Regions from separate parts of the Mesorhizobium sp. M2A.F.Ca.ET.043.02.1.1 genome, predicted to be linked through region 1. Evidence: predicted binding sites of a transcription regulator. Region 1 holds the regulator's gene; each other region holds the start of a gene.
What was found. The regulator PhoB, encoded in region 1, activates phosphate uptake and scavenging genes when phosphate is short. The targets are predictions, from matches to a motif close to TGTCATNNANCTGTCAT.

Region 2: EJ068_RS26475 (LTA synthase family protein) is a predicted target of PhoB. The motif match lies at 1,010-1,026, and genes of this name have one in related genera.
Region 3: EJ068_RS15515 (PhoX family phosphatase) is a predicted target of PhoB. The motif match lies at 2,431-2,447, and genes of this name have one in related genera.
Region 4: EJ068_RS21510 (ceramide glucosyltransferase) is a predicted target of PhoB. The motif match lies at 1,762-1,778, and genes of this name have one in related genera.

Annotation. Positions count from the first base shown of each region.
Region 1 covers NZ_CP034445.1:2,237,396-2,241,834, forward strand. The annotation lists gene xylF (D-xylose ABC transporter substrate-binding protein) at 1-452, opposite strand, end outside; gene EJ068_RS10645 (ROK family protein) at 721-1,956, shown strand; gene phoB (phosphate regulon transcriptional regulator PhoB) at 2,119-2,808, opposite strand; gene phoU (phosphate signaling complex protein PhoU) at 2,826-3,533, opposite strand; gene pstB (phosphate ABC transporter ATP-binding protein PstB) at 3,554-4,357, opposite strand; gene pstA (phosphate ABC transporter permease PstA) at 4,354-4,439, opposite strand, start outside.
Region 2 covers NZ_CP034445.1:5,588,528-5,592,966, forward strand. The annotation lists gene EJ068_RS26475 (LTA synthase family protein) at 1-960, opposite strand, end outside; gene fabD (ACP S-malonyltransferase) at 1,237-2,178, shown strand; gene fabG (3-oxoacyl-[acyl-carrier-protein] reductase) at 2,239-2,976, shown strand; gene EJ068_RS26490 (acyl carrier protein) at 3,322-3,558, shown strand; gene fabF (beta-ketoacyl-ACP synthase II) at 3,593-4,439, shown strand, end outside.
Region 3 covers NZ_CP034445.1:3,258,658-3,263,096, reverse strand. The annotation lists gene EJ068_RS15520 (hypothetical protein) at 1-180, opposite strand, end outside; gene EJ068_RS15515 (PhoX family phosphatase) at 372-2,369, opposite strand; gene EJ068_RS15510 (hypothetical protein) at 2,796-3,134, shown strand; gene EJ068_RS15505 (phosphatase PAP2 family protein) at 3,149-3,859, shown strand; gene EJ068_RS15500 (helix-turn-helix transcriptional regulator) at 3,938-4,207, shown strand; gene EJ068_RS15495 (DMT family transporter) at 4,230-4,439, opposite strand, start outside.
Region 4 covers NZ_CP034445.1:4,519,327-4,523,765, forward strand. The annotation lists gene EJ068_RS21500 (Hsp33 family molecular chaperone) at 30-1,061, shown strand; gene apaG (Co2+/Mg2+ efflux protein ApaG) at 1,266-1,658, opposite strand; gene EJ068_RS21510 (ceramide glucosyltransferase) at 1,935-3,077, shown strand; gene EJ068_RS21515 (O-succinylhomoserine sulfhydrylase) at 3,099-4,289, opposite strand; SAM riboswitch at 4,346-4,423, opposite strand.

The sequences.
Region 1 (4,439 bases):
AAGACGTAGTTGCCTTCGGGCTTGGCCTTGAACACCTCACGGGCCTGCATGCGGCCGACTTCCTTGTTGTCGAAGGTCAGGTAGAAAACGTCCTTGTTCTCGATCAGGCGGTCGTAGCCGACGACCGGGATGCCTTCATCGAGCGCCTTCTGCACCGCCGGGCCGATCGCCGAGGCGTCCTGCGCCAGGATGATCAGCGAATTGGCGCCCTGCGAGATCAGGCTTTCGACGTCGGTCAGCTGCTTGCCCGGATTGGACTGCGCGTCGGCGGAAATATACTTGTCGCCGGCGGCCTCGATGGCGGCCTTCATCGCCGCTTCGTCGGTCTTCCAGCGCTCTTCCTGGAAATTCGACCACGAGACGCCGATCACCTTGTCCTTCGCCTCGGCGACCGAAGGCAGCGTCAGCGACATGGCTACGCCCGCCAGAATGGCGGCTGCGAATTTCTTCATGATATCCTCCCTGCGCCTTGTGCGGCGCGACCCAGACTGGCCCGAAGGCCGGCATAGAGGCTTTTTTTCGAGCCTCAAAAAAATAGTGATCCAGCGAAATGAAGCTGTCAACCGAGATTCTGATGGCATTTGATGGGCCCAGGGATTTTTTTCGGAGTCCGCAATAAATAATGACATCGGCTTTGGCTTCTGCCACTATCCCTAGCGTGTCAGCGACAGGCCATGGCATCATCACAAGGCCGCGATGACCGGGAGGACGTGCGAGACGATGTCGGTCGGAATCCGTCACGACGATTTGCGCCGGCGCAACCGCGCCATGGTGATTTCGGCCGTGCGCCGCGCCGGCCAGCCATCGCGGACGGAAATTGCCGCCACCACCGGCCTCAGCCACTCGACCATTTCAGCGATCTCCGCCGATCTGATCCAGGAGGGCATCCTCACCGAGAGCAAGGCCAGCGAGCCGACGGCGTTGAAGCGCGGCCGGCCGCAGATCGGCCTGGCGCTGAATCCCGAGGCCGCCGCGGTGTTGACGGTGGTGCTGTCGCTGAACTTCCTGTCCGTCGCCGTCATCGACTATGCCGGCCAGGTGATCGCCGAGGAGCAGCGGCGCCTGGACACGCTCGTCATGCCGCGCGACGAGCTGATCGGCGAATGCCTGGCGATCGTCCGGCGCCGGCTGCAGGACCCCGATCTCGACGTGGGCAGCGTCGCCCGCATCGCCATGGGCATTCAAGGCATCACCGATTCCCACGCACGCGCCATGCTATGGTCGCCGATCACGCCGCTGACCGACATTCCGTTCGCCGACATCCTGGAGAGGGAATTCGGCATCCCTGCCACCATGGAGAACGACTGCAACATGATGGCGGTGGCGCTGCGATGGCGCGATCCCGAGCGCTATCGTGACAATTTCATCGCCATCCTGCTCTCGCACGGCATCGGCATGGGCCTGGTGCTGAAGGGCGAATTGTTCACCGGCTCGCATTCCTCCGGCGGCGAGTTCGGCCACATGATCCATCGTCCGGGCGGCGCGCTTTGCCGCTGCGGCCGCCGCGGCTGCGTCGAGGCCTATGCCGGCAACTACGCGATCTGGCGCAGCGCCATGGGGATAAGCGAGGACGCCGCACCGACCGATGTCGGTGACGCCGACATGCGCGCGCTGGCCGCAAAGGCCCGACAGGCGGACGGCCCCGAACGGGAAGCCTATCGTCGGGCCGGCGAGGCGCTGGGCTTCGGTCTTGGCAGCCTGTTCGCCCTCATCGACCCGGCGCCGGTCGCCATGGTCGGCGTCAGCGCGGCCGCCTTCGACCTGATCGAGCCGGCGCTGAGGGAGGCGATCGCCCAGACCGCCGGCGGCCAGCACTCGAGCTCGATCTCCTTCGACACCGAGCCGAACGAGCTGCCGCTGATCCGCGAAGGCTGCGCCACCCGCGCGCTGACCTTCGTCGACCAGGAGATTTTCGCGCCGGGTGTCCAGGCAAGAGCGGGCAAGCACGTCGCATAAGCCGCAAGCTCAAGCGCCGGGATATGCTGAGATTCCGGTCAGGCCGAGTCGAAAATGGTGGATTCCGAGAACCGGAGCGGAGCGTACTTTTTGGTACGTGAGTACCGGAAGCGCAGGAAGCCGCCATTCGCAGGCCGGCCTCACCTGAATATCAGCATATCCCTAGTCTTCCCGGATTGCATAACCCGCCCCGCGGATGGTGCGGATGACGTCGGGCATGCGGCCGTTGTTGACGGCCTTGCGCAGGCGGCCGACATGCACGTCCACGGTGCGCTCGTCGATATAGATCGTCTCGCCCCAGACATTGTCGAGCAGCTGGCTGCGCGAGAACACGCGGCCGGGATGCCGCATCATGAATTCGAGCAGGCGGAACTCGGTCGGGCCGAGCCTGATCTCGCTCTTCTTGCGATAGACGCGGTGCGATTCGCGGTCGAGCACGATGTCGCCGACCTTGAGCACGCTGGACAGCACCTCGGGCTTGGCGCGGCGCAGCAGCGCCTTGACGCGCGCCATGAACTCCGGCGTCGAGAACGGCTTGACCAGATAGTCGTCGGCGCCGGTGGACAAACCTCGAACCCGATCGCTTTCTTCACCGCGCGCGGTCAGCATGATGATCGGCAGCCGCTCGGTCTCGGGCCGCATCCTGAGACGCCGGCAGAGCTCGATGCCGGAGACCGCCGGCACCATCCAGTCGAGCACGAGCAGGTCGGGAACATTTTCCTGAAGGCGGATTTCGGCCTCGTCGCCGCGGGTCACCACTTCCACCTGGTAACCCTCGGATTCGAGGTTGTAGCGGAGCAGCACCCCCAGCGGCTCCTCGTCCTCCACCACCATGATGCGTGGCGCGATCATCGGGGTAACCTTTTCCGTCAGGCGGCCGGCGCCGACATTGCCGTCTCGTCCTGCTTGGGACGGTTGGCGGGCAATTGCGTGCCGGTCAGCACATAATAGGCGTTCTCGGCGATGTTGGTCACATGGTCACCGATGCGCTCGAGGTTCTTGGCGCAGAACAGAAGATGCGTGCAAGCGGTGATGTTGCGTGGATCTTCCATCATGTAGGTCAACAGCTCGCGGAAGACGGAGGTGTATTTGACGTCGATGCGTTCGTCGTCGTTGCGAAGCTTGGCCAGCGCCGTGGCATCACCCACCGTATATTCCTGAATCACGCCCTGGACCTGGATCAGCACCAGTTGCGCCATGGAATCGATCGAATGCGTGAGGTCGCGCGGGGCAGTGCTGACGCCGACTGACCCGACGCGCTTGGCGATGTTCTTGGCGAGATCGCCGATGCGTTCGAGGTCGCCCGCCATGCGTATCGAGCCGACCACGTGGCGAAGATCGTCCGCCATCGGCTGGCGCTTGGCGATCAGCGTGATGGCGCGGTCGTCAAGCTCGCGCTGACGCGCGTCCATGATGGCATCGTCGGAGACGACGCGCTGCGCCAGCGCATTGTCGCTTTCGAGCAGGGCCCTGGTCGAGCCGCCGACCATGGAGCCGGCGAGATCGCCCATGTCGTTGATGAGCCGGCTGATCTGCCTCAGATCCTCGTCGAACGAGGCGACGGTATGTTCGGCCATGATGTTGTCCTCGTATGAGCTCAGCCGAAGCGGCCGGTGATGTAGTCCTGGGTGCGCTTCTCGCGGGGCGAGGTGAATATCTTCTCGGTCCGGTCGAATTCCACCAGCTCGCCCAGATACATGAACGCCGTCTGCCGCGACACGCGCGCCGCCTGCTGCATGTTGTGGGTGACGATGACGATCGTGTAGTCGGCCTGCAATTCGTCGATCAGCTCCTCGATCTTGGCGGTCGAGAGCGGATCGAGCGCCGAGGCCGGTTCGTCGAGCAGGATGACCTCCGGCTTCACCGCGACGGTGCGGGCGATGCAAAGGCGCTGCTGCTGGCCGCCCGAGAGGCTCTGGCCGCTGGCGTTGAGCTTGTCCTTGACCTCGTTCCACAGCGCCGCGCGCTTCAGCGCCGACTCGACGCGGCTGTCCATCTCGGCCTTGCTGATCTTCTCATAGAGCCTGACGCCGAAGGCGATGTTCTCGTAGATCGACATCGGGAACGGCGTCGGCTTCTGGAACACCATGCCGATCTTGGTCCTGAGCAGGTTGAGGTCCTGCGAGCGATCGAGGATGTTCTTGCCGTCGAGCAGCACCTGGCCCTCGGCGCTCTGCTTCGGATAAAGCTCGTAGATGCGGTTCAAGACGCGCAGCAGCGTCGACTTCCCGCAGCCCGACGGCCCGATGAAGGCGGTCACGCTGCGCTCGGGCAGCGACAGGTTGATGTCCTTCAGCGCCTTCGACTGGCCATAGTAGAAGTTGAGGTTCTTGACCTCGATCTTGGCCTTCTCGACGGTCGTGTCGGCTACGTTCAGGTCGGTGGACAACATCGGTTTCATCTGTCCTCTCTGCGTCCGGTTAGGCTGCGGGCGATGATGCTCAGCCCGAGAACCGTCAAGGTGATTATGAGTGCGCCCGTCC
Region 2 (4,439 bases), 3.3 Mb from region 1:
TTCGATATTGGCGGTCATGCCGCCGAACTCGGGCGAGAACATCGAGCCGGAGCGCAAGGCGCGCACGGTCGGTATCGGGTCGGGCTTGATGGTGACGCCAGGCAGTCGCGTCGGATCCCAGAAGGATTCGCTCATCACCACGACGATATCCGGCTTGTCGGCCGGCACCGAAGCAGCGACGTCGGTGCGCTGGATCGCGGCCATCGCCTTTTCGGAATAACCGGGCGGCGCCGAGACATGCGCCATCGGCACATTCATCGCGAAGGCCAGCGCAAAACCGTTCGAGGCGTAGTTTTCCTTCTGGTCCCACATGATCGGGATGATCTGCAGCCGGTCGCGCGTCCACGAGAAGGTGGCGTAGTCCATGATCGAGACGAAGAAGGCGAGCAGCGGCACGGCCAGCGCCAGCCGCGCCAGGCGGCCCTTGCGGCTGAGGATCGGCACCCGCCGGCGCCAGGCCCGCCAGCCATAGACCAGCAGCGCCAGCCCGCCGACGATTGCCGCGGCCAGCATGATGGCCGTCCATGGCCGTTCGCGCACCAAAAGCGGCATCAGCGCCATGATCTGGCGGGCAAACAGGAAATCGGTCGGATAGAGCGGATCGCCGAGATAATGCGATTTCTGGTGACCGACAAAGGCGAGCGCCAGCGTCAGCGGCGCCACGATCATCAGGCTCTGGTGGCTGCGGCCAATCACGGCGTCCAGCCCGACCAGCACCAACGCGAAGACGATGATGGTGGTCCAGCCCGGCTTGAAGGGCTGCAGGAAGAAATCGACCGTGCCGAAGAAATCGCCGCGCACGATCCATTCGATCGCGAAGACGAGCAGGGCGGCGGCAAGAAGCGTCGCCAGACCGTAGCGTACAGTCGGCCAGGGTCGCCCCGGCAGGTAGCCGGTGGACGGATCGTCTTCCAAAAATTGCGGCACGGGCTTGGCCGCGCCTTTCCTGATCCTTGCCACTAAACTCCCCCGGGCCCTTGCAACACGCCTTCCACGCGCGTCACGGCTCTGTCATCAAAGTGTCACGCAAAGCTAGCGCCTGTGGCGGAAATAAGAAGAGCCAGCAAACCAAACGTGAGCGGTTTTCATCAGGTGTGATCGCCAAAAAGCCTTTTGGAACAGGGAGTCAGTCGGGTTTTCGGGCTGAAAGACGGGTTAAAGGTATGCCCGCGGGCTTGACTTGGCCGTCCGCCTTGCGCCAGAGGCAGGGAAAAACCAGCCTCTGGAGAGACCAAAATGGCCGTCGCATTCACCTTTCCGGGACAGGGCAGCCAGGCCGTCGGCATGGGCAAGGACCTCGCCGATCAATTCCCGGAAGCGCGCCGCGTCTTCGAGGAAGTGGACGCCGCGCTCGGCGAAAACCTGTCGAAACTGATCTGGGAAGGCCCGGAAGAGACGCTGACGCTGACCGCCAACGCCCAGCCGGCGCTGATGGCGGTGTCGCTGGCGGCGATGCGGGCGCTCGAAGCGCGCGGCTTGTCGCTGAAGGACAAGGTGGCCTATGTGGCCGGCCATTCGCTGGGCGAATATTCCGCGCTTGCCGCAGCCGGCTTTGTTTCGGTCGGCGACGCGGCGCGGCTGCTCAGGACCCGCGGCAACGCCATGCAGGCGGCGGTGCCGGCGGGCGAGGGCGCCATGGCCGCGATCATCGGCCTCGAACATGCCGATGTCGAAGCGGCATGCGCGGAAGCGGCCAAGGGCTCCGTCTGCCAGGTCGCCAACGACAATGGCGGCGGCCAGCTGGTGATTTCAGGCGCCAAAGCGGCGGTCGAGCTGGCGGCGAAGCTGTGCACCGAAAAGGGCGCCAAGCGGGCGCTGATGCTGCAGGTTTCGGCCCCCTTCCACTCGGCGTTGATGGCGCCGGCGGCCGACATCATGCGCGAGGCGCTGGCGAGCGTGGAAAAGCAGGCGCCGGTGGTCCCGGTCGTCTCGAACGTGACGGTGACGCCGACCAGCGACCCGGACGAGATCGCCCGCCGGCTGGTCCACCAGGTGACCGGCCGCGTGCGCTGGCGCGAGACGGTGGAATGGTTCGGCGCCAATGGTGTCGCCACGCTTTACGAGGTCGGCGCCGGCAAGGTGCTGTCGGGCCTGGCGCGCCGCATCAACCGCGACATCGCCACCGGTGCCATCGGCACGGCGGCGGAGGTAGAGGCGGCGCTGGCGGCGCTCGCCTGACAGGCTGGCGATTTGACGGCACCTGTGCCAAGGGTGCCCCTCTGAGATCAGGAGAGAAAAATGTTCGAACTGACCGGCCGCAAGGCGCTCGTCACAGGCGCATCGGGAGGCATCGGCGAGGCGATCGCCAGGGTGCTGCACAGCCAGGGCGCCATCGTCGGCCTGCACGGCACGCGCGTGGAGAAGCTGGAAGCGTTGGCAGGTGAGCTCGGCGACCGCGTAAAACTGTTTCCGGCGGATTTGACCGACCGCGACGCGGTGAAGGCGCTCGGCCAGAAAGCGGAAGCGGATCTCGAAGGCGTCGATATCCTGGTCAACAATGCCGGCATCACCAAGGACGGCCTGTTCGTGCGCATGTCGGATGCCGACTGGGACAGCGTGATCGAGGTCAACCTCACCGCCGTGTTCCGGCTCACCCGCGAGCTGACCCATCCGATGATGCGCCGCCGCCGTGGCCGCATCATCAACATCACCTCGGTGGTCGGCGTCACGGGCAATCCCGGCCAGACCAATTACTGCGCCTCCAAGGCCGGCATGATCGGCTTTTCCAAGTCGCTGGCGCAGGAGATCGCCACCCGCAACATCACCGTCAACTGCGTCGCCCCGGGCTTCATCGAATCGGCCATGACCGACAAGCTCAACGACAAGCAGAAAGAGACGATCATGGCCGCCATCCCGATAAGGCGCATGGGCACCAGCGCCGAGGTCGCGTGCGCGGTTGCCTACCTCGCTTCCAATGAGGCGGCTTATGTCACCGGCCAGACCATTCACGTGAATGGCGGCATGGCAATGATCTAGGGCATGTCGATATTCAGGTGATGCCGGCCTGCAAACGGTGGCTTTCTGCGCTTCCGGTGCTCACGGACTCGATGTCCGCTCCGCTCCGGTTCTCGAAAGCCACCATTTTCGGCTCGGCCTGACCTGAATCTCGACACACCCCGGCGGCCAAGCCCGGACGCCTGTGAAAACAGCCATTTCGGCTTGGACGCCCGGCATTTTTCGTGTAATGCGGCCCGCAACCCGGCGGTTCGGGCAAAAACCGGTCCTGTGGCGTTGCGTTGCCCGCAAGACCATCTTTCAGCTTGATTAGCGGCATTCCGCCCGCTAACGAAGATCGACAAACATAAGACGAGGATTGCCCAAATGAGTGACACCGCAGAGCGCGTCAAGAAGATCGTCATCGAGCATCTCGGCGTCGATGCCGACAAGGTGACGGAGCAGGCGAGCTTCATCGACGACCTGGGCGCGGACAGCCTCGACACGGTCGAACTCGTCATGGCGTTCGAAGAAGAGTTCGGCGTCGAGATTCCGGACGATGCCGCCGAGACCATCCTCACCGTCGGCGACGCCGTGAAGTACATCGACAAGGCCTCGGCCTGAGTTCTTTCGCAGGCATAATCGGGGAGGACCTGCGATGAGGCGTGTCGTCGTCACGGGCCTTGGCCTGCTTTCGCCGTTTGGCATGGGCGTCGAGCATAGCTGGCGGGAATTGCTTTCCGGCCGCAGCGCCTGCCGCCGCGTCACCGAGTTCCAGGTGGACGATCTTGCCTGCAAGATCGCCCACATCATCCCGCGCGGCGACGGCTCGAATGGCACCTTCAATCCGGAGGCCGTGCTCGAGCCGAAGGAATTGCGCAAGATCGGCGACTTCATTCTTTACGGCATCGCGGCCGCCGACGAGGCGCTGGCCGATTCCGGCTGGAAGCCTGAGACGCATGAGGATCAGTGCGCCACCGGCGTGCTGATCGGCTCAGGCATCGGCGGCATCGACGGCATCGCCGAAAACGCGATGATCCTCAAGGATCGCGGCCCGCGCCGCATCAGCCCGTTCTTCATCCCCGGGCAGATCATCAACCTGGTCTCTGGCCAGGTCTCCATCCGTCACGGCTTGAAAGGCCCGAACCACGCGGTAGTCACCGCCTGCTCCACCGGCGCGCACGCCATCGGCGACGCGGCCCGGCTGATCATGTGGGGCGATGCCGACGTCATGGTGGCGGGCGGCGCCGAGGCGCCGGTTACCCGGCTGTCGATCGCGGGCTTCGCCGCCTGCCGCGCGCTCTCCACCGACCGCAACGATGCGCCGGAGACCGCCTCGCGTCCCTATGACCGCGACCGTGACGGCTTCGTCATGGGCGAGGGCGCCGGCGTCGTCGTGCTGGAAGAGCTCGAGCACGCCAAGGCGCGCGGCGCCAAGATCTATGCCGAAGTCACCGGCTACGGACTGACCGGCGACGCCTACCACATCACCGCCCCGGCCGAGG
Region 3 (4,439 bases), 1.0 Mb from region 1:
CAACATCTCTTCATCGACCATGCCGGCATTGTAGAGCGCGAGCACAGTCAGCGCGATCTCCCGCGCCTCGTCCGATTCGGGATGCGCCTCGCGACTTCGGCAGGCTTCATCGAAGACGCGTTGCAAGGTGGCGACCTGGGCGGGTTTCAGCAGGCCACGGTCATAAATGGACTTCGGCATGGCGATCTCCTGGCGAGGAGCTAGGGCGCCACCTATAAAGATCAATCTTTCCTGAGGCTTGATCGACTTCAACCAAAACAGGGGGCTCGGATCCTGCCGAGCCCCCGCAATGTCGGGCGCTTAGAGCAATTCCAGGAAAAGTGTGAGCGGTTTTCCGTCCGGAATTGCATAAAAACAGAGAGATAGTGTCCTCACACCGCGATCTTGCCGCCGCCCTGCTTCGTGATCGCAACGACCGACGGCCGCACCGGCATGTCCGGCTTGAAGTCCGGCCAGCGGGTCGACGGATCCTCGTAATAGGACGGGCGGCCGAAGCCTTCCCAGTCCTCGCCGCCGTCGCCCGGATGCTGGACGGCGACGAAGGCGGTCTGGTCGTCCGGCGCGAAGAGCGGGCCGCACATCTCGGCGCCGATCGGCACGCGGAAGAACAGTTTTGAGGTCGCCCGCGCCGCTCCTTCCGTGTCGACCGCCCACAGGCCGTCGGTGCGGCCGGTGGCTTTCGGGCCCTGGCCGTCGGTGGCGACCCACAGGCGCCCGGCGGAATCGACGGCGCAATTGTCCGGCATGCCGAACCAGCCATGCGCGGTGGTCGCGGTCGAGAAGGTGGCGCCTACATCCGCGACGGACGGATCGCCGCATTTGAGCAGCACTTCCCACTTGCCCTTGCTGGCGGCGAAGTCGCCGCCATCCTCGACGATCTCGATGATGTGGCCGAAGGCGTTGGCAGCACGCGGGTTGGCGGCGTCGACCTGCTCGGCCTTACGCTTGGAATTGTTGGTCAGCATGACATAGACCTTGCCGTTGCCGGCGTTGGGCTGGATGTCTTCCGGCCGGTCCATCTTGGTGGCGCCGAGCAGATCGGCGGCGCGCCGCGTCTCGATCAGAACGTCGGCCTGGGACGCAAAACCGTTCTCCGCCGTCAGCGGGCCTTGGCCAAAGACGATCGGCATCCATTCGACCGAACCGTCCTCGGCGAACTGCGCCACATAGAGCGTGCCGTCGTCGAGCAGGTTCATGTTGGCCGCGCGGTCACCAGGATTGAACCTGCCGGCGGTGACGAATTTGTAGACATAGTCGAAGCGCTCGTCGTCGCCGAGATAGAAGACGACGCGGCCGTCCCTGGCGACGATCGACTCGGCGCCCTCATGCTTGAAACGGCCCATGGCGGTGCGCTTCCTCGGCACCGAAGCCGGATCGTTGACGTCGACCTCGACGATCCAGCCGAAACGATTCGGTTCGTTCGGCTCCTTGGCGAGGTTGAAGCGGTCGTAATGCGCGCCCCATTCATAGGCGCCTTCCGGAATGCCCAGGCGCTTGTAATTGGCGGCTTCCTTGTGGCCTTCCGGCAGCTCGCCCGAGAAGTAGCCGTGGATATTCTCCTCGGCCATCACATAGGTGCCCCAGGGCGTGACGCCGCCGGCGCAATTGTTGAGCGTGCCGATGACCTTGGTGCCGGAGGGGTCGGCATTGGTCTTGACGCGGTCGTGGCCGGCGACCGGGCCGGAGAGCGCCATCTCGGTGGTCGACATGATGCGGCGGTTGAGCTTGCCGTCGCGCACCACCTGCCACTTGCCGCCTTCCTTGCGGATCTCGACGATGGTGCCGCCATGCGCGGCCATCTCGACATCGACCTCCTCCTTCGACAGCGGTGCGACCTCGGCGGCCTTCTTGCCGTCTTTTTCGACGATCGAAACGATGCCGGGGAACATCAGATGCGGGTTGGTGTATTCGTGGTTGACGACCAGTAGCCCGTGCTCCGCCGAGCCGTCGATCGGGATATAGCCGACATAGTCGTTGTTGTAGCCGAACTGTTTTGCCTGAGCCTCAGCCGATTGCTTCAGCGGATCGAACTCCGGCGAATCGGCAAACAGCGGATCGCCCCAGCGCAGCAGCACGTCGGCATCATAGCCTGGCGCGACATGGTGCTTGTCATCGATGCCGGCTTCGAGCTCGTCGAACTTGAACGCCGAGGCCTCGGCGGCGCGCGCCTCGTCGGCGGCGACGAGCGCCAACGGGCTGACGGTGGCGGCGATGGCCGAGACGGCCAGCGAGCCCAAGAGGAAACCGCGGCGCGAGAAGCGCGCGGCAATGATCTCGCCCATGGTGCGGTTGTCGGTCGGGTTGACGGGCGGACCGTCATTCTCCTCGAGCTGGCTGGTGCGGAAGCGGGTTTCAGGGGTCGCGGTCATGGTGTTCCTCTGGCTTCTTGAGGTGGCTTGAGCTTGGACCTTCAACCCCTAAAGCGCGCCGATCACATTTTCGTGACATCGGCTTCTGCGTAGCCCTCGGTGGTTGGCGAAGCCTGTCGATGTCAGCCCCTTTCTCCCCGTCACTATACGGGGAGAAATGCCCGGCTGGGCAATGAGGGGCGGCGCCGAGCTGGCAAACAGTGGCGCTATAATGATGTCTTCAAAGACAGCCCCTGCGTGTAATGCTGATGGCCAACGCTGGCGCCGCCCCTCATCCGCCTGCCGGCACCTTCTCCCCGTATAGTGACGGGGAGAAGGGGGCTTGCCGCGACCTTCGCCCCCACACCGCCAGCTTGACGGCTTCGCCCGGTTCGGAAACAAGGGCTGCGGCCGGCGTGGCGACGGCGCTTCAAAAGGGGACGGCAGGTGAGTTTCTGGGGACTGGCGCAGCTCGGTATTTCGACCGTGATGTTCCTGCTGGCGGCGATGGCGGCCAAGCAATGGGGGTTGGCGCCGAGCTTGGCCAAGCTCCTTGTGACGCTGGCGCTCTATACCGCCGGCAACCTGATCATGCTGAGGCTGGTGCGCGAGTTCGGCATGTCGGTGGCGTTCAGCCTGTCGGCGGTGATCCAGCTTGTCGCGGTCAATGTCGTGGCGATCGCCTTTTTCGGCGAACGGCTCAATGCTTTCCAGGCGACCGGCATGGTGCTGGCGATCGCCGCCGTCGCCCTGATCACGCTTGGGCCCTATATGCAGAAGCTCTAACCCTCGAGCCTCTCATGAAGCCATCCGTCGGCGCGCTGCTTGCCAAGATCGAATTCCCCCTGCTTCTGGCCGGACTGATCATCGCCGGCGGGCTATGGGGTTTCGAAGAACTGATGGAGGTGGCGCGGGCGACGACGCCGCACGCCTTCGACACCGAAATCCTGCTTGCCTTCCGCCATGCCGGGCAGCCGGACAGCCCGATCGGTCCGCTTTGGCTGCAGGGCGCGATGCGCGACATCACCGCGCTCGGCAGCACCGTCGTGCTGGTGCTGATCACGACCGCGACGATCGTCTATCTCATCTTGATCCGCAGGCCTTCGACCGCGCTGTTCGTGTTCGCGGCGGTGGCGGGCGGGCAAGTGCTTTCCACCTTGCTCAAGCACGAAGTCGACCGGCCCCGGCCCGATCTCGTCTCGCACCTGGCCACCGAAACGTCACTGTCCTTTCCAAGCGGACACGCCATGCTGTCGGCGGTGACCTATCTGACGCTCGGCTCTTTGGCGGCGCGCTTCCTTCCGGATCGCCGGACGAAGATCTTCGTGCTTTGCCTTGCCGTGCTGATCACCGTGCTGGTCGGCACCAGCCGCGTCTATCTCGGCGTGCACTGGCCGTCAGACGTGCTTGCCGGCTGGTGCGCTGGCTTCGCCTGGGCCATGCTGTGCTGGCTCGCGGCACGGCTGCTGCAGCGGCGCAAAGTTGTGGCCGACAGCGATATCGATGGCTGAAGCATTCAAAATGATGCTTGAGACATTGTAATATCTAAAATATACATCTTTCATATTTTCAGAAACAGGTTCCGGCCGATGATCACTGCCGCACAGATGCGCGCCGCGCGGGCGTTGACCGGCATCGACCAGAAGACGCTTGCCGAGCGCGCCGGGGTCTCCCTGCCCACGATCCAGCGCATGGAAGCGAGCGACGGTGTCGTCAGGGGCGTGGTCGACACGCTGATGAAGGTCATCCAGGCGCTCGATGATGTCGGCGTGGAGCTGATCGGCGAGAACCAGGCCAGCGAGCGCGGCGGCAGGGGCGTGCGCCTCAAGGCCGCCGCGGCGCAGAACCCGCAAGGTTAAGCCGCCGGCCTGGAAGATCGCCTCACATCGCCGCTTCGATCGGCTCGGCAAGCTTCGGATTGGCGCGCGCGGCGATCAGGCAGCCGGCGACGATGAGGCATGCGCCGGCCAACGTGGTCCAGGCCAGCTTCTCGCCGAAGAAGAACCAGCCAAGCGCGATCGCCCAGATGAAGGCCGAGTATTCGGTCGGGATCAGATATTGCGCTTCGGCACGGGCGTAGGACCAGCTCAT
Region 4 (4,439 bases), 2.3 Mb from region 1:
GCTTCGACGCATGCGGCTCATCGGGTTGCATGGCTGCGCCCCGGAGTTTTGTCATGTTGGAAACCCAGACCTTGGCTGAGCATAAACCCCAACTCGGTGAATTCGGCTTCGCCGGCGACGACCACGTCGTGCCTTACGAGGTCGCGCCGCTCGATGTGCGCGGCCGCACAGTGCAGCTCGGGCCGATGCTCGACGCTATTCTGAGCCGCCACAATTATCCCGAGCCCGTCGCCCGCCTGCTGGCGGAAGCCTGCGTGCTCACCGTGCTGCTCGGCACCTCGCTTAAATTCGAGGGCAAGTTCATCCTGCAGACGCGCACCGACGGGCCGGTCGACATGCTGGTGGCCGATTTCACCACGCCGAATGCGCTGCGCGCCTATGCGCGCTTCGACGCCGACCGGCTGCAGGCGCTGACCGACGCCGGCGAGACCTCGCAGCAGACGCTGCTCGGCAACGGCGTGCTGGCCTTGACCATCGACCAGGGCACACACACGCAGCGCTATCAGGGCATCGTCCAGCTCGACGGCACCTCACTGGAGGATGCCGCGCGCACCTATTTCCGCCAGTCGGAGCAGATCCCGACCGATATCAAGATGTCGGTCGCCAAGCTGGTCACGCCCGGCCCGGCCGGCGCGCGCGAGCAGTGGCGGGCCGGCGGCATCCTGGCGCAGTTCCTGCCTCAGGCGCCGGAGCGCATGCGCATTCCCGATATTTCGGGCGGCGACGGCGACGACCGCGAGCTGACGGACCACCCGGCCGACAATTCCTGGCAGGAATTGCTGGCGCTGCTCGGCACCATCGAGCCGACCGAGCTGATCGACCCGACCGTTGGCGCCGAGCGGCTGCTCTACCGGCTGTTCCACGAGCACGGCGTGCGCGTCTTCCGCAGCGTGCCCGTCGACGACCAGTGCTCCTGCTCGCGCGAGAAGATCCACGGCATCCTCCAAGGCTTTTCGGCTGAGGAGATCAAGGACTCGACCGAGGAGGGCGGCATCCATGTCGCCTGCGAGTTCTGCTCGACGCAATACGACTTCGACCCGGCAGAATTTGCGGCGGAGTGACGCCCGTTCCTTCTCCCCGTTCCACGGGGAGAAGGTGCCCGAAGGGCGGATGAGGGGCAGCGCCAACGTTGGCGATCATAGCGTCCGCCGTGGGCGCCGCCTCGTGAGCCTCGACGAAAATTCTCGGAAGCCGGCGCCGCCCCTCATTGCCCTGCCGGGCATTTCTCCCCGTAGAACGGGGAGAAAGACGCCAATCGCCGACGGCTAATTCACCGTCCGCCTTGTACCTGGCATGTCGAGTGAGAAAGCCGGAATGGCGATGTCGAACGTCTCGCCGCGGCCGTTGCGCATCGTGTAGTGGCCGACCATGATGCCCGACGGTGTCGAGAGCGGGCAGCCTGACGTGTATTGATAGCTGTCGCCGGGATTGAGCTCCGGCTGGTCGCCGACGACCCCGGCGCCGCGCACCTCCTCGACACGGCCCTGGCCATCGGTTATGTGCCAGTAGCGCGACAAAAGCTGCACGAAATCGTCGGAGCGGTTGTCGATCGTCACCTGATAGCCCCAGACATAGCGGTTCTCCGACGGATCGGATCTATCCTCCAGATAGAAGGGTCTGACCAGCACTTCGATGTTGCGCGTCACTGCGCGATACATGGGCCACTCCGGTTGCCGCCGCGGAACATTTTGTCGCGCTTCGCTGTTAAACGCGCCGCGCCGACCATCCTGCCAGCCTTGTAGCGCACGTGCCGAAAAACAATGTCATTTAAGTGACACATGACAATGTTGGTGTGCACAAACCGTGCCGGGCGACTCGGGCGCTCTGTGACTGATGAAATGGTCGCATGCGGCCAAGAGCAATTCCAGGAAAAGTGTGAGCGGTTTTCCGTCCGGAATTGCGTGAAAACAAAGAGATAGAGTGACCAGATCTCGATGGAACTGACTATCGCAGCCGGCCTGGCTTCGTCAGCCCTTCTTTTCTCGAACCTCGCCAGCATCCTGCTCGCCGCGTCGCGGCTGAAACGAAGACATGTCATTGCGCCGCCCGTCGGCGCGCAGCCGGTCTCGATCATCGTTCCTTCGCGCGGCGTCGAGCCGTTCACGCAGGAGACCCTTCAGCGCGCCTTCTCGCTCGACTGGCCGCGCTATGAGCTGATCTTCTGCGTCGCGCATGCCGAGGACCCGGTGGTGAGGCTCATCGATGCGGCGATAGCGCGCCACCCGAAGGTTCCGGCGCGGTTGTTGATCGGCGACGACCATATCAGCGCCAATCCCAAGCTCAACAACTGCGTCAAGGGCTGGCAGGCGGCGCGGCACGATTGGGTCGTCCTCGCCGATTCCAACGTGCTGATGCCGAGGGACTATGTTCAGCACCTGATGGCGGCATGGCGGCCGGATACCGGCCTCGTCTGCTCGACGCCGATCGGTTCGCGGCCGGACGGCTTTTGGGCCGAAGTCGAATGCGCCTTCCTCAACACGCTGCAGGCGCGCTGGCAATATGCCGGCGAGGCGCTCGGCCTCGGCTTCGCCCAGGGCAAGAGCATGCTGTGGAACAAGCCGATGCTGGACGCCAATGGCGGCATCCAGGCCTTGGCCGCCGAGATCGCCGAGGACGCGGCCGCCACCAAGCTGGTCAATGGCCTGGGCCTGCGCGTCAATCTCGTCGCCTCGCCTTTCGAGCAGCCGCTCGGACAGCGCAGCTTCGCCGAGATCTGGTCGCGACAGACGCGCTGGGCGCGGCTGCGCCGGGTCACGTTCCCGCTGTTCTTCACGCCAGAGATCCTGACCGGCGCGGCGGCGCCGCTCCTGCTGGCGCTGGTTGCCGCGGCAAGCGCCGGCGTCAGCCTGTGCACCACGGCTTTGTGGGTGCTGGCGATCGCCTACCTGCCGGAATGCCTGCTGGCCTTGGCCAAGGGCTGGTACCTGTCGCCGCGCAGCGTCACCGCGATGATCGCGCGTGACGCCATGCTGCCGGCCATCTGGGCGCGCGCCTGGTTCGGCGGCGCCGTCGAATGGCGCGGCAATGAGATGACCATCCGCACCCGCGCGCTGACAGAACTTGAGGAGATCGCCTGATCTCCCACGATGTTTTCCGGCTTATTTTGCCGCCTTCAGCGCCTGCTCGATGTCCTCCAGCAGATCGTCGGTGTCCTCCAGGCCGACCGAGAGCCTGAGCGTGCCGGGGCCGATGCCGAGCTCGGCACGTGCCTCGTCGCTCAGGTTCTTGTGCGTCGTCGTCGCCGGATGGGTGATCAGGCTCTTGGCGTCGCCGAGATTGTTGGAGATCAGCACGATGTCGAGCGCGTTCTGGAAGGCGAAGGCCGCCTGCTTGCCGCCCTTGACGTCAAGGCAGATCAATGTCGAACCGCCCGACATCTGCTTCTTGACGATATCGGCCTGCGGATGATCGGCGCGGCCGGGATAGATGACGCGCGCGATCTCCAACCGGCCGGCCAGGAAATCGGCGATCCTGCCGGCGCTCTCGGTCTGCTGGCGCACGCGCAGCGGGAGCGTCTCCAGCCCCTTGAGCAGCGTCCACGCGTTGAAGGGCGACAGGCTGGGGCCGGTGTGGCGGAAATAGTCGTGCAGGTTTTCGTCGATCCATTTCTTGTCCGACAGGATGACGCCGCCGAGGCAGCGGCCCTGGCCGTCAATATGCTTGGTCGCCGAATAGACGACGATGTGAGCGCCGAGCTGCAGCGGCTTCTGCTGCAGCGGCGTGGCAAAGACGTTGTCGACGATAACGCGCGCGCCGATCGAATTGGCGAGCTTGGCGACCGCGGCGATGTCGACCACTTCCAGCGTCGGATTGGTCGGGCTTTCCAGGAAGAACAGCTTGGTGTTCGGGCGAACCGCCTTTTCCCAGTTGGCGATGTCGGTGCCGTCGATCAGCGTCGCCTGGATGCCGTAGCGCGGCGCCAGCGTCTCCACCACCCAGCGACAGGAGCCGAACAACGCGCGCGCCGCAACGATGTGGTCTCCTGCCTTCACGCTGCAGAGCAGGGCGGCGGAAACGGCGGCCATGCCGGAGGCGGTGGCGCGGGCATCCTCGGCGCCTTCCAGAGCGCACATGCGCTTTTCGAACATGTCGACGGTCGGGTTGGCGTAGCGCGAATAGATGAAGCCCGGTTCCTCGCCCTTGAAGCGGGCTTCCGCCGCCTGCGCCGTCTCATAGACATAGCCCTGCGTGAGATACATCGCCTCTGCGGTCTCGCCGTACTGGGAACGCAGCGTTCCGCCATGCACGAGTGCCGTTTGAGGTTTCCAATTGCGCTTCTTGGTGCTCATAGCCCTGCTTCCAGACATAAAAAAACCGGCCGCGAAGTCGCAACCGGTCCATATAGCCTTGCGGCTCGACGGTCCTTTAGCGACTTGTTTAACGTGGCTGCAAGCCGACCGGCCAAATCACCACGGGATAACGACCCTTTAAATGAGCGC